2 regions of the Gilliamella sp. Gris1-4 genome follow, and region 2 is predicted to be linked to the other one. Evidence: riboswitches for the same ligand, from Rfam matches in the RefSeq annotation. Region 2 holds a riboswitch; the other holds the start of a gene.
The links. Region 2 has a riboswitch for preQ1 ahead of queF (preQ(1) synthase). Riboswitches for the same ligand answer to the same signal wherever they lie in the genome.
Positions count from the first base shown of each region.

Region 1 (9,500 bases), on a different contig from region 2:
GATGTTTTTTTATAAACTAAGCCTTTTTCATATAACTTAGTAAAAAACCATTGTTCCCATTTATAATATTCAGGACGACAAGTAGTAACTTCACGATCCCAATCATAACCAAATCCTAAAAGTTGTAATTGCTTTTTCATATAAGCAATATTTTCATAGGTCCATTTTGCAGGTGCAGTATTGTTTTTAACTGCAGCACCTTCAGCAGGCAAACCAAACGCATCCCAACCGATTGGCTGTAGTACATTTTTACCATTTAAACGTTGGTAACGTGAAATGGTATCACCAATGGTGTAGTTACGAACATGACCAAGATGCAAACGCCCAGAAGGGTAAGGTAGCATCGATAAGCAGTAATATTTTTCTTTTGATGAATCTTCAGTAACGTGAAAGGTTTTATTTTCTTGCCAATGTTTTTGTACTATGGCTTCTATTTCATCTGGGCGATATTGTTCTTGCATGACGAGTTAATGTCCTATCTATTATTGCTAATAAAAATATGTTGCTAATTGTATTGGTTATTGATTCGTTTTACAAACGATATATGAAGTAAGATATTGATTTCTTGTTATGATAAATTCTAAGTTATTAAGCATATTTTATTGCTGATATTTAATAAATGACAAAACTTTAATAGGTTAAGGTGAAAGGTAAACAACAAGTTAAATTAATTGCTATTTAAGTGTGATTAAATAGCAATTAAAGAAAGGTAGGTATCTTAATTATAAAACAGCCTAACCACCATTAAAGACGCTGGTAATGCGCGATAAGAACGAGCGTTGTTCTTCTTTAGGCATGTTTTCAAGATTTGCTTGAATTAGTTGATCAACTTTTTGGGTTTCATCAACTAAGCCTAATTCATTATAAGCATTACGCATTAAAAGCAATGCTTCTTTCGTTGAATCGGTATCTGGGAACATAATTAACATTTCTGTTACGCGATTAATCACAGCTACATAGGCACCGCGTTTTGTATAGAATTGTGCGACTTTTAACTGATAGCGAGCCAATCTATTTTTCAAAAATACAAGGCGTTTTTGCGCATCGGCTGCATATTGACTGTTTGGAAAACTAGACAATAAATAAGAAAAATCCTTAAATGCAGCTGAAGCATAATCGGGGTCGCGATCTGAACGATCAACATTAAACCAACCTTGGATCATATTGTCATCTTGTGCCATATTTGAAATGCCACGCATATAAATAACCCAATCAATATTTGGATGCGTTGGATTCAATTTCAGAAAACGGTCAATTGACGCAATTGCTAACGGTAAGTCAGCTGATTTATAGTAAGCGTAAATCAAATCAAGTTGAACTTGTTGAGAATAAGGACCAAAAGGATAATTTTTGTCCAAGGACTCTAATACAGTAATACTGGATTTAATATTACCATTTTCAAGCTCAGATTTCGCTTTATTATGTAGCTCAATCTCGGGTACATTTTCAACATCGGGCTTGGAAGAAGTACAGCCAATTAGTATGCCACTTAAAGCGATAGCTAACAAAGAGTGTAAACGCAATTTCATTCAGTTTTTGATCCAAATATAATTAAACATTAAAGGCAATGATTAGTATATAATACTCTAAAACATAACAGCTTAAAATAGATAAATTACACATGCACGAGTTAAAATTATCAACCGAAATTAAACAAAGTCAACTAGGAATGCGTTTAGATCAAGCATTATCCGAGCTTTTTCCTGATTATTCACGCTCAAGGATAAAAGATTGGATTATTAATAATAAAGTTACCGTCAACAATGTTATCGTTAATAAACCGAAAGAAAAAGTGCTCGGTGGTGAGATCATAACTATCAATGCCGAAATTGAACAAGAAACTTATCACCAACCAGAAGATATAAAGCTTGATATTGTTTACGAGGATGATGACATTTTAGTGATTAACAAACCTCGTGATTTAGTTGTGCATCCTGGTGCTGGTAATCCTGATGGCACGGTATTAAATGCCTTATTGCATTATTTCCCTGAGATAGCACGTGTGCCACGCGCAGGTATTGTGCATCGTCTAGATAAAGATACAACAGGGCTAATGGTTGTAGCTAAAACTATTATGGCGCAAACACATTTGGTCGAATCACTTCAACTACGCGAAATTACACGCGAATATGAAGCTGTAGTCATGGGGATTATTACCGCAGGAGGAACCGTTGATCAGCCTATCACGCGTCACCCAACCAAACGCACTCATATGGCTGTATTCCCAACGGGTAAACCATCGGTTACGCATTATAGAGTGATGGAAAAGTATCGCCTACATACACGTTTACGATTGCGCTTAGAAACAGGGCGAACTCACCAAATCCGCGTGCACATGGCACATATTGCTCACCCACTAATTGGTGACCCTCTTTACGGTGGAAGACCAAGACCGCCTAAAGGGGCTAGTGAATCCTTTATTCAAACCTTACGTGATTTTAATCGCCAAGCATTACACGCTACCATGTTGCGATTATATCATCCTATAACAGGTGAACAAATGGAATGGCATGCTCCTATTCCTGAAGATATGCAAAAGTTAATACAAGCTTTACAAGAAGATACCGAACAGCATAAAGATGAACTAGATTGGTGATGAATATGATTAAATCGATTTACCCATATTGGGCAGCTCCTAAAAATATTCATGCTTTTACTACAACAAGGACTGGTGGCGTTAGTTTAGCGCCATTTGCAAGTTTAAATATGGGAAATCGAACTGGTGATAATTCAGAACATATTGCTGAAAACCGCCGAAGAATTATTCAAGCCGAACAAATACCAAGCGAACCGTATTGGTTGACACAAACTCACAGCACAACAGTGCTTGATATATCGCAAATTGCTTTACAACCTCCAACAGGTAACGTCGATTCTTATCAAACTTTTGAAGCTGATGCATCATATACCAATCGACCTAAGCAAGTTAGCGTGGTGTTAACCGCAGATTGTATGCCTGTACTTTTTTGTACAACAAAGGGCGACGAAGTTGCAGCTGCCCATGCCGGTTGGAGAGGATTATGTAATGGTATATTAGAAAAAACAATCAAAAAATTCTCAAGCTCGCCATCAAACATCATTGCTTGGATGGGACCAGCCATTAGTGTCAAAAAATTTGAGGTAGGTATTGAAGTCAAACAACAATTTGAAAAAGTCGATCCAAAAGCACAAGAAGCATTTAAATTGATCAACCCCACTGAACAAAAATACCTAGCTGACTTATATCTAATTGCTAAACAACGCTTACAAGCAGTAGGAGTAACGCAAATTTTTGGTGGTGATTATTGTACTTGTACTGAACAAGATGAATTCTTCTCTTATCGACGTGAAAATAAAACAGGCAGAATGGCATCAATGATCTGGTTTGAATAAATTACAAAAAATATTAAATTAGCCAATAACTGTATATTATTCAATATCTGCAAATTTATGGCTTTGCACACTCAAAAGCCATTTATTATTCAGTCGATTTTGGTTGATTTTTCCTAACAACTCTATCGTTTCAAACATATTAAATGCACCATCTTTTTCACAAGGAGATAGATAATAGCGTTTGGCTTGAATATGAGTTTCGATATATTGGCAAAAAGGAATAAAATCGCAGTGATTTTCGGCTACTATGCGTACTTCATTTGCTATTGGTTGTACTATTTTTTGATAGCGTGACTGATAACAAAATTTAGGGCTTAGCGCAATATAATCAATAAGCGGGTCGACTTTACCAAGACCGTTGCTTTCAATGGCGATAAAATAACCCGCTTTTTTAAGTAGCAAAAGCAATTCAGGTAACGCTTTAACCATTGTAGGTTCGCCACCTGTAATAATAATATTTTTGCTTTTATATTTGCTCACTTTAGTCATTAAAGCATCTAACGTGAATCGAGTAAATTTGCGAAAATTAGTGTCACACCAGGCGCAATTTAAATTGCATCCTGCAAAACGAATAAAAACGGCAGGCATGCCAGTATTATAACCTTCGCCTTGTAAGGATTCGAAGATTTCAACAATACGAAATTCAATCATCATTAACTCCGATGATATTCACAATATGAAGTTGGCGTTTCCCATAGTTTGATCATCGAAACAGGCAAATATTGCGATAAGCAATCAAAAATAAATTTACTCATTCCTTCTGCGGTGGTTCTACATGGAAAGGCAAAAATTTTACGATCTATTTCTTGTAGTAACGACGCGATACGGCACTCATTAGGGTTATGTTGATTGTAAAGATAGGCGTGATCTAACGGATCGACAATATGTTGTTTAACTATTAGCTTTAAATCGGCATAATCCATCACCATATCTTGGCTTGAGCCGTTATCAATAAGCTCTCCGCTAATTTCAACTAATAGGCGATAAGTGTGGCCGTGCAGATTATGACACTTTTTATTGTGCCCATCTAGCATGTGACAAGCATCAAATTGAAACTCTTTGGCTATTTTGAACATTTTATATTCCTAGTTTTTTTTCGTGGGATGGGTTACGAACCACGGTTAGCGAACCTAACAAAATAAAGGTAACAATATAAGGGATAAAAGTGAATTTGTCATCTTACCAGCATATCTTAAAACGAAATTTAGATGTAATTGCTTGAATTGCAAACAGCTTTATTTTTATGTCAATTAATTCTTACATACTTGATAATTTTGTTGTATAAATTTTGTAAAAAATATTTTAACTTTGCTCTTGAAATTTAGGTTGCAACACTCATTTAGATCACATGCAAATGGATTAAATGTGTTAAGCGTTTAATCCAAATTTATTGCTCAGGAGATAAACACTATGAGGTTAGATAAACTAACAAATAAGTTTCAACAAGCTTTAGCTGATGCGCAGTCAATGGCATTAGGTAAAGACAATCAATATATAGAGCCTGTGCATGTCCTATCAGCCATGCTTAATCAAGAAGGGAGTAGTGTAATGCCTTTATTGATTGCAGCAGGTGCAAATATTGTTAATTTACAACAAGAATTAGCTCAAGCTATTGACCGATTACCCCAAGTTCAAGGTGTGGGTGGAGATGTTATTCCATCGCAAGATTTTGTTCGAGTATTAAATCTTTGCGATAAATTATCCCAAAAGAACGGTGATAGCTATATTTCATCAGAACTCTTTATATTAGCCGCTTTAGAAGATAAGGGCAGTTTAGGTGATCTTCTTAAAAGATCAGGTGTTAATAAAGATAAATTTAGCCAAGCAGTTAATCAAGTAAGAGGTAGCGATAACGTGAACGATCCTAATGCAGAAGATCAACGCGGTGCACTTAAAAAATACACCATTGATTTAACTCAACGAGCAGAACAAGGTAAACTTGATCCTGTTATTGGTCGTGATGAAGAAATTCGTCGAACTATTCAGGTATTACAACGTCGTACTAAAAATAATCCAGTATTAATTGGGGAACCAGGTGTAGGGAAAACTGCTATTGTAGAAGGATTAGCACAACGCATTGTTAACCGTGAAGTCCCTGAAGGATTACGAAATAAACGCGTTTTATCATTAGACATGGGGGCATTAATTGCTGGTGCCAAATATCGAGGGGAATTTGAAGAACGCCTAAAAGCCGTGCTTAAAGACTTAGCAAAAGAAGAAGGTCGCATTATATTATTTATTGACGAAATCCATACCATGGTTGGCGCAGGAAAAAGCGATGGAGCAATGGATGCTGGTAATATGTTAAAACCCGCATTAGCTCGTGGTGAATTACACTGCGTGGGAGCAACAACGCTTGATGAATACCGTCAATATATTGAAAAAGATCCGGCGTTAGAGCGTCGTTTCCAAAAAGTCTATGTTGCCGAACCAACAGTTGAAGATACTATCGCTATTTTGCGTGGTTTAAAAGAACGTTATGAACTGCATCACCATGTGCAGATAACCGATCCTGCAATCGTAGCTGCGGCTACATTATCGCATCGTTATATTTCTGATCGCATGTTGCCCGACAAAGCGATTGATTTAATTGACGAAGCCGCATCAAGTATTCGTATGCAAATGGATTCAAAACCAGAATCTTTAGATCGACTTGAAAGGCGCATAATTCAACTTAAACTTGAACAACAAGCGCTTAAAAAAGAATCTGATGATGCGAGTAAAAAGCGACTACAAATGTTAAATGATGAACTTTCTGAAAAAGAAAAGGAATATGCTTCACTTGAAGAAGAGTGGAAGTCAGAAAAGGCAGCTGTTTCGGGGACTCAAAACATCAAAGCAGAACTAGAAAAGGCACGTACTGAAATAGAGCAAGCTCGTCGAGCTGGCGACTTGAACAAAATGTCAGAATTACAATATGGCAAAATTCCAGAGCTCGAAAAGAAACTTGCTTCAGCAACGCAGTTAGAAGGCAAAACCATGAAGTTATTGCGTAACAAAGTGACCGATAACGAAATTGCAGAAGTATTATCTAAAGCGACAGGTATTCCAGTTTCTAGAATGCTTGAGAGCGAAAAAGATAAACTATTGCACATGGAAGATGCCTTACATAAACGTGTAATAGGTCAAAATGAAGCAGTATTAGCGGTTGCAAATGCGATTCGACGTAGCCGAGCAGGGCTTTCAGATCCAAATAAACCGATTGGATCATTCCTATTCTTAGGACCAACTGGTGTCGGTAAAACCGAGCTTTGCAAATCATTGGCTAACTTTATGTTTGATAGCGAAGATGCTATGGTGCGTATAGATATGTCAGAGTTTATGGAAAAACACTCCGTTGCTCGCTTAATTGGTGCGCCTCCAGGTTATGTTGGATATGAAGAAGGGGGGTATTTAACCGAAGCAGTTAGACGACGACCATACTCAGTAATTTTACTTGATGAAGTCGAAAAAGCACACCCAGATGTCTTTAATATCTTACTGCAAGTCTTGGATGATGGGCGCTTAACAGATGGTCAAGGTCGCACAGTTGATTTTCGTAACACTGTCATAATTATGACATCAAACTTAGGTTCTGACCTAATTCAAGGTCAAGTTGAACTAAGTTATGACGAAATGAAATCTCTAGTGATGACGGTTGTAACCAAACACTTTAGACCAGAATTTATCAATCGTATTGACGAAACAGTGGTATTCCACCCATTAGGTCAAGAAAACATTAAAGCGATTGCAAAAATTCAGTTAGCACACGTTGAAAAACGTTTAGAAGAACGTGGTTACCAATTGGATATTTCGGATGCGGCACTTGAACAGTTAGCTAAAGTTGGCTTTGACCCAATTTATGGCGCAAGACCGTTAAAACGAGCGATCCAACAAGAGATCGAAAACCCATTGGCACAACAAATACTGTCAGGTAAATTAGTCCCGGGTAAAACTATTCATCTAGATTTAGAAAGTGATGAAATTGTAGCTAAACAATAGCAATAACATTAATGATCAACCGACCTAAATGGTCGGTTTTTTTATGCCGTCAAAACGGCCGAAATCACAACACCAAACAAAATCTCAGTCCGCTATAATCAATTGATTTAGTTAAAAATAAAAAATTCAATAAAATCAATGGTCTATCGGAGCAATTTTATATCAAATAAACCCACAATACTGCAAGAAAAAATATTCCAAATGCATACCCATTTAAATCTATCCAATTACACGGCAACTTATTAATTAATTTACTAATAATTGCATAAACTATTTAAATTTTTCATATTCTTCATTTTTATTTAACTTTAGTTACTTAAGGACAAATAAATTTATAAAAATGTGGCATAGAACATGGGCTTCGGACTTATGTCCTAGTTAAAAGGAAAAAAACATTACTATAATTATGGTTAATTCTTCAACTGTTTAGGAAAAATTATGACAGCACATATTAATGCAAAGACAAATGATTTTGCTCAAACTGTTATTATGCCAGGTGACCCTTTACGAGCGAAATTTATTGCTGAAACTTATTTAATTGATGCCAGACAAATTTGTAATGTACGTAACATGTTAGGGTATACCGGAACATATAACGGTATTCCAGTTTCAGTAATGGGACATGGAATGGGGATTCCGTCAATTACACTTTATGCTCATGAATTAATCAATGACTTTAATGTAAAGCGCATTATCCGTATCGGTAGTTTAGGTGCAACACAACACAGTGTAAAAATGCGTGATGTTATTTTAGCGGTTGCTGCTGGTACCGATTCAATGACCAATCAAAAAAGAGCAAATGGTTATAATATTGCTACTTCTGCTACTTTTTCTTTATTGTACAGTGCTTATGAGTCAGCTAAAACATTGGATATTCCCGTTAAAGTTGGCAATGTTTTTAGTGGTGATCTTTATTATGATCCTGATGAATCGTTAATTAGTACTTTAGAAAAATCGGGCGTTTTAGGTATCGATATGGAAGTTGCTGGTTTATATGGTATTGCTCAACAATTCAATATTGAGTCTTTAGCAATTTTAACTGTTTCAGACCATTGTCTAACCGGTGAGGAAACCACAGCAGAAGAAAGGCAACTGACATTCAATAATATGATTAAACTTGCTTTGCAAGTTGCTATTAAGCCTTAAATTATCATGCTAAATCATTTTTCAGGATAATATTATGAAAAATAAGATATCACTTACATTAATTAGTTTTTTAGCTAATTTTATTATGGCCGGTTTTGCCAGCCAATTTGGTATGTTAATAGAGCCGATTGCTCAATATTTTAATGCTGATGTCAATTCAGTTGCATTTATCTATTCTTTACTTAATGGTGGTGCGTTAGTCGGTACAATTTTAGCTTTTTTCTTAATTGATATTATTGGTATCAAACGTATTACTTTATTGAGCTATATCCTTATTGTTGTGAGTACATTGCTCTTATACTTAACCAATTCATTGATTATATTAAATATATGTATGTCATTAATTGGTTTGTGTGGTGGTGTTGGGCTATGTATCGCAGGAACAATTGTTGTTTCTATTTGGCAAGATAAAGTCCAAAGCACTATGTTAGTAGTACAAGATGCAACGTTCAACATTGCTGGTGTTATCTTTCCGCTTATTACTACATATTCTTTAACTCATGCGCTATCGTGGGCAAGTAGTTATTTGACTGTGGGTATTATTGCTGTGTTGATGTTAGTTATTAGGGGCTGTTGATCTTTGCTGTACATAAATTACTCAACAATACATTGGCAGCCACATTAACATAAATGCCAGTGATACCATACTGGCATAATTCCTTTCTAACTTATCGTATCTAGTTGATATTGAACGATATTGCTTGATTCTAGCAAAGGCATTCTCGACTAAATGACGATAGCGATAAAGGCACCTATCCATACTGCTTTTATCTATATCCTTACCATAATTACGTTTAGCAATCACCGTTCGTCCGCCTTTTTGACGAACAAAGCACCGAAAAGGCTCGCTGTCATAACCTTTATCGGCTATCACTGTATTGACTTCATCGAGCTTTTCAACTAGGTTTTCTGCATAAGTGATATCATGTCGTTGTCCTTCAGAAAGCTCAAAACAAATAGGCAAACCACCACTATCAACCGCAAGATGAATTTTAGTTGAA
Region 1 is NZ_LZHA01000004.1:213-9,712, reverse strand. It holds gene leuS (leucine--tRNA ligase) at 1-461, opposite strand, end outside; partial or broken gene bamD (outer membrane protein assembly factor BamD) at 807-1,529, opposite strand; gene rluD (23S rRNA pseudouridine(1911/1915/1917) synthase RluD) at 1,622-2,596, shown strand; gene pgeF (peptidoglycan editing factor PgeF) at 2,602-3,372, shown strand; gene A9G31_RS00220 (7-carboxy-7-deazaguanine synthase QueE) at 3,409-4,023, opposite strand; gene queD (6-carboxytetrahydropterin synthase QueD) at 4,026-4,448, opposite strand; PreQ1 riboswitch class I at 4,452-4,497, opposite strand; gene clpB (ATP-dependent chaperone ClpB) at 4,783-7,353, shown strand; gene deoD (purine-nucleoside phosphorylase) at 7,792-8,499, shown strand; partial or broken gene A9G31_RS00200 (MFS transporter) at 8,534-9,064, shown strand; partial or broken gene A9G31_RS00195 (IS5 family transposase) at 9,098-9,500, opposite strand, start outside.
Region 1: linked by a shared signal. The riboswitch ahead of queD (6-carboxytetrahydropterin synthase QueD) and the one ahead of queF (preQ(1) synthase) in region 2 are both predicted to bind preQ1.

Region 2 (9,500 bases):
AAATACATCAGTGGCGTGATGAGATTAAACGCATAGTCCATGGCTAAATTCATTGATACATTCATTGATTTAATAAAGACATCACGGCAATCTGGATAACCACTAAAATCGGTTTCACAAACTCCAATAATAATGTCAGAAATTCCTTGTTGCTTAGCATGACAGCCAGCCAAAAGTAAAAAAAGCATATTACGCCCATCAACGAAGGTATTGGGGTAATCGCCATCTTGAGCGGCTTTAATTTCTTGAGCGTCATCAATCAACGCATTATTTGTAGTTTGTTTGATAACTGAAGTATCAATGACGGTTTGTTTAATACCAAGATCATCAGCAATCCATTTAGCTTTTTCAAGCTCTATTGCGTGACGTTGACCATAGTGAAAACTGATTGCCTGAACGTTTTCACGTCCATAATCAGCAATGGCTTGCAGTAAGCAAGTGGTTGAGTCTTGCCCACCAGAAAATATAACTAGTGCTTTACGAGTTTGCATTAACTGTTCCTGTTTGGATAGATTAGATTAGCGATTATCCACTTTTTCTGGATACATGTCGTGATTGGCTAATCGATTAGCCGCAACTTGTTCCCAATGAGTATCCGATTTGCCATAATTGGCATAAGGATCAATCGAAATGCCACCTCGCGGAGTGAATTTTCCCCAGACTTCGATATATTTAGGATCCATTAATTTAATCAGATCTTTCATAATGATATTAATGCAATCTTCATGGTAATCGCCATGATTACGAAAGCTGAACAGATAAAGTTTTAACGATTTACTTTCGACCATTTTAATATTGGGCACGTACGAAATATAAATTGTCGCAAAATCAGGTTGCCCTGTGATAGGACAAAGACTAGTAAATTCTGGGCAATTAAATTTAACAAAATAATCGTTATTCGGATGTTTATTATCGAACGTTTCGAGTATTTCAGGACAATAGGTTGTTGGATAGCGAACAGACTGATCGCCTAGTAGTGTAATTTTACTCATTATTTTTCCTTAGTTTTTTAGCGTGGGAGGTTCACGAACCACGTAACAAGGCGCACACCATACTCTTTTTGCTTAAAAAAGTCTAGTATAGCAAGATGGTTATACAAAATATAAAACTAACACCATCAACAATAGCCATCGATGGTGTTAATGATAAAAATGTTGTTAGAAAGTAAGAAAACTGGAAAATAGTCTAATTATTATAGCTTACTTTGATCCCAATTCTTTATAAAAATCAGATAATTTAGTTTTAGCTTCATCAAGTTCCATTTTGGCATCAGATAATTTTGTTTGTTGTTTGATAATTTTCTGTTTATTACCTTTTGCTCTTGCTTGTTCTAATTCTTTAGTCCTTTCAGCCACTTTATTTGATTTTTCATTAATCTTTTTTTTGTATTTGGCTTCTAAATCATCATTTGAACAATGCTCATTTACTTCGCGTAATGCTTTTTCAAGCCCTTGGATTTGATGAGAATTATTATTTTTTTTAGCATAATCAATCTGTTTTTCAATGGACTGTTTTTTGCTTTCACACGTTAGTCCCTCTGATTGGCCATTTGAGGCATAAGCACCAAATGAAAATGAAATAGCCAAAGTAATAATACTTAATTTACAGAATAACCAACTTACTGATTTCATATAAATTTTCCTTAAGTTTATTTTCTTAATTGAACACAATTGACTTTATGATCTTTACCTTTAGTTAGAATAAGGTTCGCTCGTTCTTTTGTAGGTAAAATATTTTCAACTAAATTTAATTCATTAATTTCTCGCCAAATACGGTTAGCAATATTTGTAGCTTCATGTTCTGGAAGTTTTGAGTAGTGATTAAAATAAGAGTTAGGATCGCTAAATGCACCCTCCCTAAATTTTAAAAACCGATTTACATACCAATCATGTAATAATGACATATCAGCATCAACATAAATTGAAAAATCGACATAATCCGAAACAAAAACTCGGTTATTCGCTTGTGGATAATTCAGTGTACTTTGCAGTACATTCAAACCTTCAAGAATCAAAATGTCAGGACTATCAATAACGATTTCTTCATCTTCGACAATATCATAAACTAAATGAGAATAAACTGGTGCTTTAACTTGTGCCTGTCCTGATTTTATATCAGCAACAAAATTAAGCAATTTTTTTATATCGTAAGACTGAGGAAACCCTTTTTTATTCATTATTCCACGTTCTTCAAGGCATCTATTTGGATATAAAAAACCATCGGTTGTTACCAAAGCTACTTTGCGATGTTCAGGCCTACGGGTTAATAGTGCTTGTAGCACTCTGGCGGTAGTACTTTTACCTACAGCAACACTGCCTGCAATGCCAATAATGTAAGGTGTCTTTTGACTTTTACCTAAGAATTTAGATAAGACAGCTTGCCGATTAAAATTATTGCTGATGTAATAATTAAGTAATCTAGATAAAGGTAAATAAATTTCACTCACTTCATCCATGGATAAATCTTCATTAATACCTTGTAACGAAACTAATTCATCTGCTGTTAAAGTCATTGGTACAGTATTACGTAAGCTAGCCCATTCTTGACGATTAAATTTCAGATAAGGGCTTAAGTGATTTTTCATTTTATATTGTTCTCTAATTCGGTCTAACAAATTTATTTGGCTCAGATTATACATAAATTTCTTTTTTTACAATCTTAAATTAGCCTGACGTCTTCATCATAGCTATATTTTGGACTTACTGATAAAATACGTTTGTAAAATGATTAACCCTAATATTAGACAGAGATTTTATGTTAAAAAATAAATCAAAACAGAAAGCTAAAAAAAGCCGTCAAGAGATTAATGAAGAATCTCGGGAACTGAAACGTAAACGCAAACACAAAGGTTTACCAAGTGGATCTCGCTTTAATAAGCTAGATAATAATAAAAATAAAAATTCGACAAAAACAACCAAAGATCCAAGAGTGGGTAGCAAAAAACCTATTTCTTTAATTATTGAAGATTCTAACAATATAGAAAAACCTGTTAAACAATCTAAACCAATTAAAACGATTTTATCGCCACAACAAGAATTAGAACAGTTAGAAAACGATCCAAAATTAGATATGTTACTTGATCTAGTCGAGCAAAATGTCAAACTCACTAAAGATCAACAAATTTATCTTGATAGCAAATTGAATCGTATCGATGAACTGATGCAAGAGCTTGGTTATACTGATGACGACTTTGATGATTTTGAAGAATTAGACGAAAAGAAAGAAGATATTGTTAGTTTATTAAAACGAAACTAATGATAGTAAAATATAATCGGCAATCGTGATAGCATGTGTCTTGATATCAGTAGGAATATAATCTATTGGATTATATTCCTACTGATAATTTAAACTTAGAATCCATTATTTTTATTCAGTCAATTAATAATTAACAGTGAGCAAATCATAGTGCCAATATTAATTATGTTAAGTTTATATTTTGGGTTGTTGATTTGCACATTGTTATATTTAAATAAAACTAATCGAATCAAAATTAAAACCAAAATCAAGAACCAACAAAAAACAATAGTAAAAATTCATAACAATAACAATACTAAAGATAGACATAAGTGGAAGTAAAAAGCATGACTGATACGCAATTATGGGATCAAGCGTTAATTGAAAAATATAATTATTCTGGCCCAAGATATACCTCTTACCCTACTGCACTTGAATTTAACGAAAAATTTAACGAGCAGGAATTTTTATCGGCGGCAACTCGTTATCCCACAAAACCACTGTCGCTTTATGTGCATATTCCATTTTGTCATAAGCTTTGTTATTTCTGTGGTTGTAATAAACTTATTACTCGCCAAACACAAAAAGTTACCAAATACCTTGATATTTTAGATATTGAAATTGCTGAACGTGCAAAATTATTTAAACATCGCACGGTAACACAAATGCACTGGGGGGGGGGTACACCGACTTTTTTAAACGATGCCGAAATTACTCGATTGATTAGCTCGTTAAAAAAGCATTTTAATTTTGTTGCTAATGCCGAACTATCCATCGAAATTGATCCGCGTGAAATTACACCGCAAACAATTGACCATTTAGCAAGTGTTGGTTTTAATAGGTTAAGTATGGGAATTCAAGATTTTAATCACGAAATCCAAAGCCTAATTAATCGTGAACAAGATGAAAAATTAATACGGTCTCTTATTAATCAAGCACGTAAAAATAATTTTCACTCAATTAGTTTAGATTTAATTTATGGCCTACCAAAACAAACCATTGAAAGTTTTGCCGAAACGCTTAATAAAGTGATTGAGATTTCTCCCGATCGTTTAAGTGTTTTTAATTATGCCCACTTACCAAGCCGTTTTGCTGCCCAACGAAAAATTAAAGATGATGATTTGCCTAATGCCAATCAAAAATTACAGATCCTACAAACAAGTATTAAAAAGTTAACTGAATCTGGTTATCAATTTATCGGCATGGACCATTTTGCTAAGCCTTATGATGATTTAGCTATTGCTCAACAAGAAAATAAATTGCATCGTAATTTTCAGGGGTATACAACTCAAGGTGATACTGATTTACTTGGACTTGGTGTGTCGGCCATTAGTATGTTAGGTGATAGTTATGCGCAAAATCAGAAAGATCTAAAAATCTATCAAACCCAAGTTGAGCAAAAAGGGCATGGATTATGGAAAGGATTCACTTTAAACCGTGACGATAAAATTCGTCGTGATGTGATAAAACAGCTTATCTGCCATTTTCATTTAGATAAAAATGTTATTGAACAACAATACCAAATTCAATTTGATGATTATTTTGCTGAAGATTTAAAATTACTGGCGCCATTGCAAAAAGATGGATTAGTGACAATCAATAACAATATAATCGAAGTCCAACCTAAAGGACATTTATTGATACGCAATATTTGTATGTGCTTTGATATTTATATGCGAAAAATGGCAAGGCAGCAGCAGTTTTCTAGGGTTATTTAATTTGAAGTCGTTTGTCAAATTGCTGTAAACAATATGAGTAATTCCTACAAAGTAAATATTATGTTAATATTTAGTCTAATTTAATAAAAAATAACAAATAAATTATTTGTTTTATTGTGATTAAAGGTTAGCTTTTAAATTCACAATTTTAGCCTTTAGACATGAAATTTTTATTTTTAATAAGGAGTATATTGATAAAATGGCATTGATGAATAAATTAGTAGAAGTATTTCCAACTCGCCCTTTAAAAGTCATGAAGTTAAAGCAAGAAAGCTCATTACATCAAATAAGAAGATTACTTGCAGCAATACTTCTCTTTGCGTTAGCTTTATTTATGGCCATAAGAAATTATCCTGGATTAATTGATGATTATAAAATATCACAGAATCCAGTTGTGGTTGACTATGATGTAGAAGGAACATGTCGTGCAAGACGTATGGTTGATAACTGTTCAGTAAAAATTACCACTGATACAGGACAAGTTATTAAGCGTGATTATACTTTCATTGGGGGAAAAAAGGAAATTATCAAGTTGTAACTGTCGCTTCAGCCGATGATCCATCACTAATAACAATCAATTTAGCTATTGATAATATGCGGACTGTATTTTTGACTACTACTGTTCTTATTCTTTTATTGTTGTTGGTTACATGGATGAGTTTAGGATGTTTCTTAAGAACACATAAAATGATAAAAGTTATCAATGAAATTAACGGGCAAAAATTAACACCTGTTATTGTACCAGTTAAATTAGTCTCTTATGGTAAAATAATAACTGCCTTATATCGTGCAAGCAATACACAAGGAATAAATGCTAAATATGCAGCCAATTTTAATAAAGACTCAAACGGAGGACCAATCATTATAGGTGATAAGATTAGAAATAAATGTAATGTGTTGGCCGTAGTTGGAGAAAGCAACTCCGTTCCTATTCTTCTTGACCAAGAATTTATGCGCTGTGATTTTACTTATAATGAAATGCAGGCATTAAAAGAAGCTCTCTCTTAATCCAGATATGATATCAAGAATAGTGAAATCAGTTTGTTTTTAAATAGTTAAATTTTATACATAGGGCGATAACATCGCCCTATTTTTTTAAACAAAATAAACAAACTACACTTATTAATGGCTTGCTAGATAAACCTTAAATTTTGTCGTTTGTGCAATCACTTCAACGCTTTTGAATGTTTCATCTAAAATGGTTTGATACGGTAAAAATGAATTTGCCACAATGCACAAATAACCATTTAATTTTAGGTGTTTTTTTGCTTCTTTGATTAACGTATTGACGGCAGTGTAATCAGTCTGTTTACCATCATGAAAAGGTGGATTCGAAACAATAAGGTGATATTTATCATTTAGATTTGAAAAAACGTCACTCGCTACAACTGTGGCATTAACATGATTACGGTTTAACGTGGCTTTACTTGATTCAATTGCTGCACTGCTTACATCAGATAACGTTAGTGCTATATCAGGGTATAATTTCCCTAGTACCGTGGATAAGATGCCCGAACCACATCCCACATCTAATACATTACCTTTAATGATATCAGTATGATCCATCAATGCATTTAACAGTAGTTCACTGCCAGCATCTAACCCTTTTTGGCTAAAAACACCGGGTAAACTTTTGATTTCAATATTCTGATTTTCAATAGTTAAATGATAACTTAACCACCATTCATCAAGATCAAAAGCTAAACGGCTATCCGCCTGAAAATGATATAAGCCACAGCGCCTTGCACTATCGATTTTTTGAATTGTACCAAAATCACTCAATAAAGTTTCCGCACTTTTTACACCGGTTCTATTTTCACCAATAATAAAAATATCACTACCTTTTGGCATATTATGCAATAAATAAGAAAGCTGGAATTGTGCTTCACTTTTAGTTTTTGGCCAATAGTAAATCAACGTATTCATTCCAACGTAAAAATCCGCTTCAGGCAATAATGAAAAATAGGTGTGATTGCCTCGTGCACTAGTTTTTAGACGTAAATAAGTATGAAATTGTGTGCAATGAATCTTAACTTGATTTGCCGACATAATAGATGGATAACTATCCTGAATATCACCAGCTATCAACACATTTTTATCGTTAAAAAATGTTTGGTGACGCTCAAGTACTTGACTTGCTGGAGTAAAAGCAGATATTGCCATATTTCCTCAATGAAAAACCTTTATAAATTGATGCATTGATTATACAATTAACTATCTTTAATCTCTAATAAAAAACAGTAAGTCAATAATGACACAACAAGATTGGTACCTAAAACAGTGCAATATAACTCAATACGTTTTGAGGAATGCCAATGTTTTCAAAGGTGAAATAGCAACACAAATAAGTGAAGACATTAGGTTGATTGTGGTTGCAGAACAAAAACCAACACAAAAAATCTATTATGATATTTTAAATGCTATCCATCTAACTGAAGAACAAGTATTGTTTTTAACGCCACAACAATTAATTATTCCTGCTGATGAAATTAAAACAGTAATTTGGTTTATTGATATTACCTTGGATGAGTCATGGGTTAACCCATTAACTATTCAAACAACCAGTCTAGATCAGCTTGCAAAAACACCACAACAAAAACGCCAACTATGGCAAAAATTATGTCAATATGAAAACCATTTCCACCCTGACCGAACATGATTTAATAGAAGCTTTTGAATTAGAACAGATTTGCCATGCTATTCCTTGGTCAAAACAGACATTCTTTTCAAACCAAGGTGAGCGTTATCTCAATTTTAAAATAACGATTAATAATCAAATGGTTGGATTTTGTATTTGTCAATATGTAGCAGATGAAGCAAATTTATTTAACATTGCAATACATCCCGATTTTAGAAAGCAAGGACTAGCAAGAGAGCTGCTCAACCATTTGATAGATGCGTTAATTACGATAAAATCACCCTGCCCAATCTCAACACTTTGGCTTGAAGTCAGACAATCAAATACGCCAGCAATTAAGCTATATCACACACTAGGATTTAACCAAATAACGATTAGAAAAAATTATTACCCAACAACTAATGGTAAACAAGAAGACGCTATTATCATGGCATATACTTTAGCTTTATGATTTACCGTTAAAATTAGCAAAAGGAAAAAAGTGTAATGTCACAAAATAGAGCTTTACTCTTTATTAATGGCGAGCCACCACAACGCGACTTTCAACATTTAGATAAGTATACTTATATTGCTTGCACAGATGGGGCTTACCATAATTATCTGTCGACCTTGTCAATCGAACCAAACTTCATTATTGGCGATTTAGATAGTTATAATCCTAACAAAGCAATTCCATCTAAAACTCAAATTATTCACACACCCGACCAAAATAAAACCGATTTTGAAAAAGCAATTTTGTTTTTAGCAAGTAAAGGGGTGAAAGCATTTGATGTTTATGGAGCTAGTGGCCATGCTAGCGATCACTTTTTGGGAAATATTTCTGTTGCAATGAAATACTATCATCAGTATCAAATCACTTTTTATGATAATTATTGCCATTTCTTTTTTGCCAAACAGCATCAAGAAATAACCAATATAAAAGATCATATTATTTCACTAATGCCACTTTCAAAAGTAACCGGTGTAACCATTACTGGCTTTCAATACCCCTTAATTGATGCCACATTGTCGCTTGGAGAATTTGTTAGTTTAAGAAACAAGGCAATTAGTGACTTAGTTAAAATATCTTTTAAAAATGGTGATTTAATGGTTTTTGTCAAAAATTAAAGAATCTTAATTGACATGTAAGTTTACATTACCTTACAATGACTTTACAAAAATAAGTATAATTATCAGTCAAAGGAAATTTACATGCTTTTAAAAAAAATATCAGCCCTTGTTTGTTTTTCATTTTTTTCTTGTATATCTTTTGCACAAGACAATAATGAACAAAACAAAACTGATAAAGTGATCGATACATTTCTTCAATGCAATAGTCGGTTTTTTGAACAATTATCTGAACATGAACAAGTAATGAGTCAATACGTTGATTTAACGAAAACTCCAGATAATGTAACCTATATTCCTGTCGAATCTACTCAACAATCCGGCAACAATAAAGTTATGTTTAAAAAACCATTTATGTATCACAACTTAAAAGTGATTGGTTACCAAAATATTTATATCCCAACGGCTTTATCTGGTCAGTTTTTTTACTGGGGATTTATTTTTGATAATAAAGAAGATGAAATTATAAATTCTTTAAATAATATTAACTGGTCGCTATACAACACTAATATTTATATTGCAAACGCTAAAATTTATGATCGCAAAGCAAAACCTTCAGCATGGGAAGATGATATTTATGCTATTGACGGTGTTATTCCAAGGTTTGGTACAATAAACAAAGCGATTTATTTAGAACCTATTGAGAATAATCAAAGCAGTATTTTTTGTTCTATTCAAGGCGATTTAGATAAAGAAATGATTATTGCCACTCGCCCAGATCTAAAACCAATCATAGAAAAACAAGAAGCTGAACGAGAACAACGAATTAAGGCACACCAAGAAAAAATGCAACAAGAAAAAGA
Region 2 is NZ_LZHA01000081.1:19,348-28,847, forward strand. It holds gene queC (7-cyano-7-deazaguanine synthase QueC) at 1-491, opposite strand, end outside; gene queF (preQ(1) synthase) at 519-992, opposite strand; PreQ1 riboswitch class I at 996-1,040, opposite strand; gene A9G31_RS09970 (DUF1090 domain-containing protein) at 1,200-1,631, opposite strand; gene coaA (type I pantothenate kinase) at 1,649-2,584, opposite strand; gene yihI (Der GTPase-activating protein YihI) at 2,755-3,255, shown strand; gene hemN (oxygen-independent coproporphyrinogen III oxidase) at 3,582-4,952, shown strand; gene A9G31_RS09990 (hypothetical protein) at 5,152-5,490, shown strand; gene A9G31_RS09995 (hypothetical protein) at 5,562-5,960, shown strand; gene rsmC (16S rRNA (guanine(1207)-N(2))-methyltransferase RsmC) at 6,075-7,109, opposite strand; gene A9G31_RS10005 (DNA polymerase III subunit psi) at 7,204-7,611, shown strand; gene rimI (ribosomal protein S18-alanine N-acetyltransferase) at 7,580-8,041, shown strand; gene A9G31_RS10015 (thiamine diphosphokinase) at 8,077-8,697, shown strand; gene A9G31_RS10020 (hypothetical protein) at 8,782-9,500, shown strand, end outside.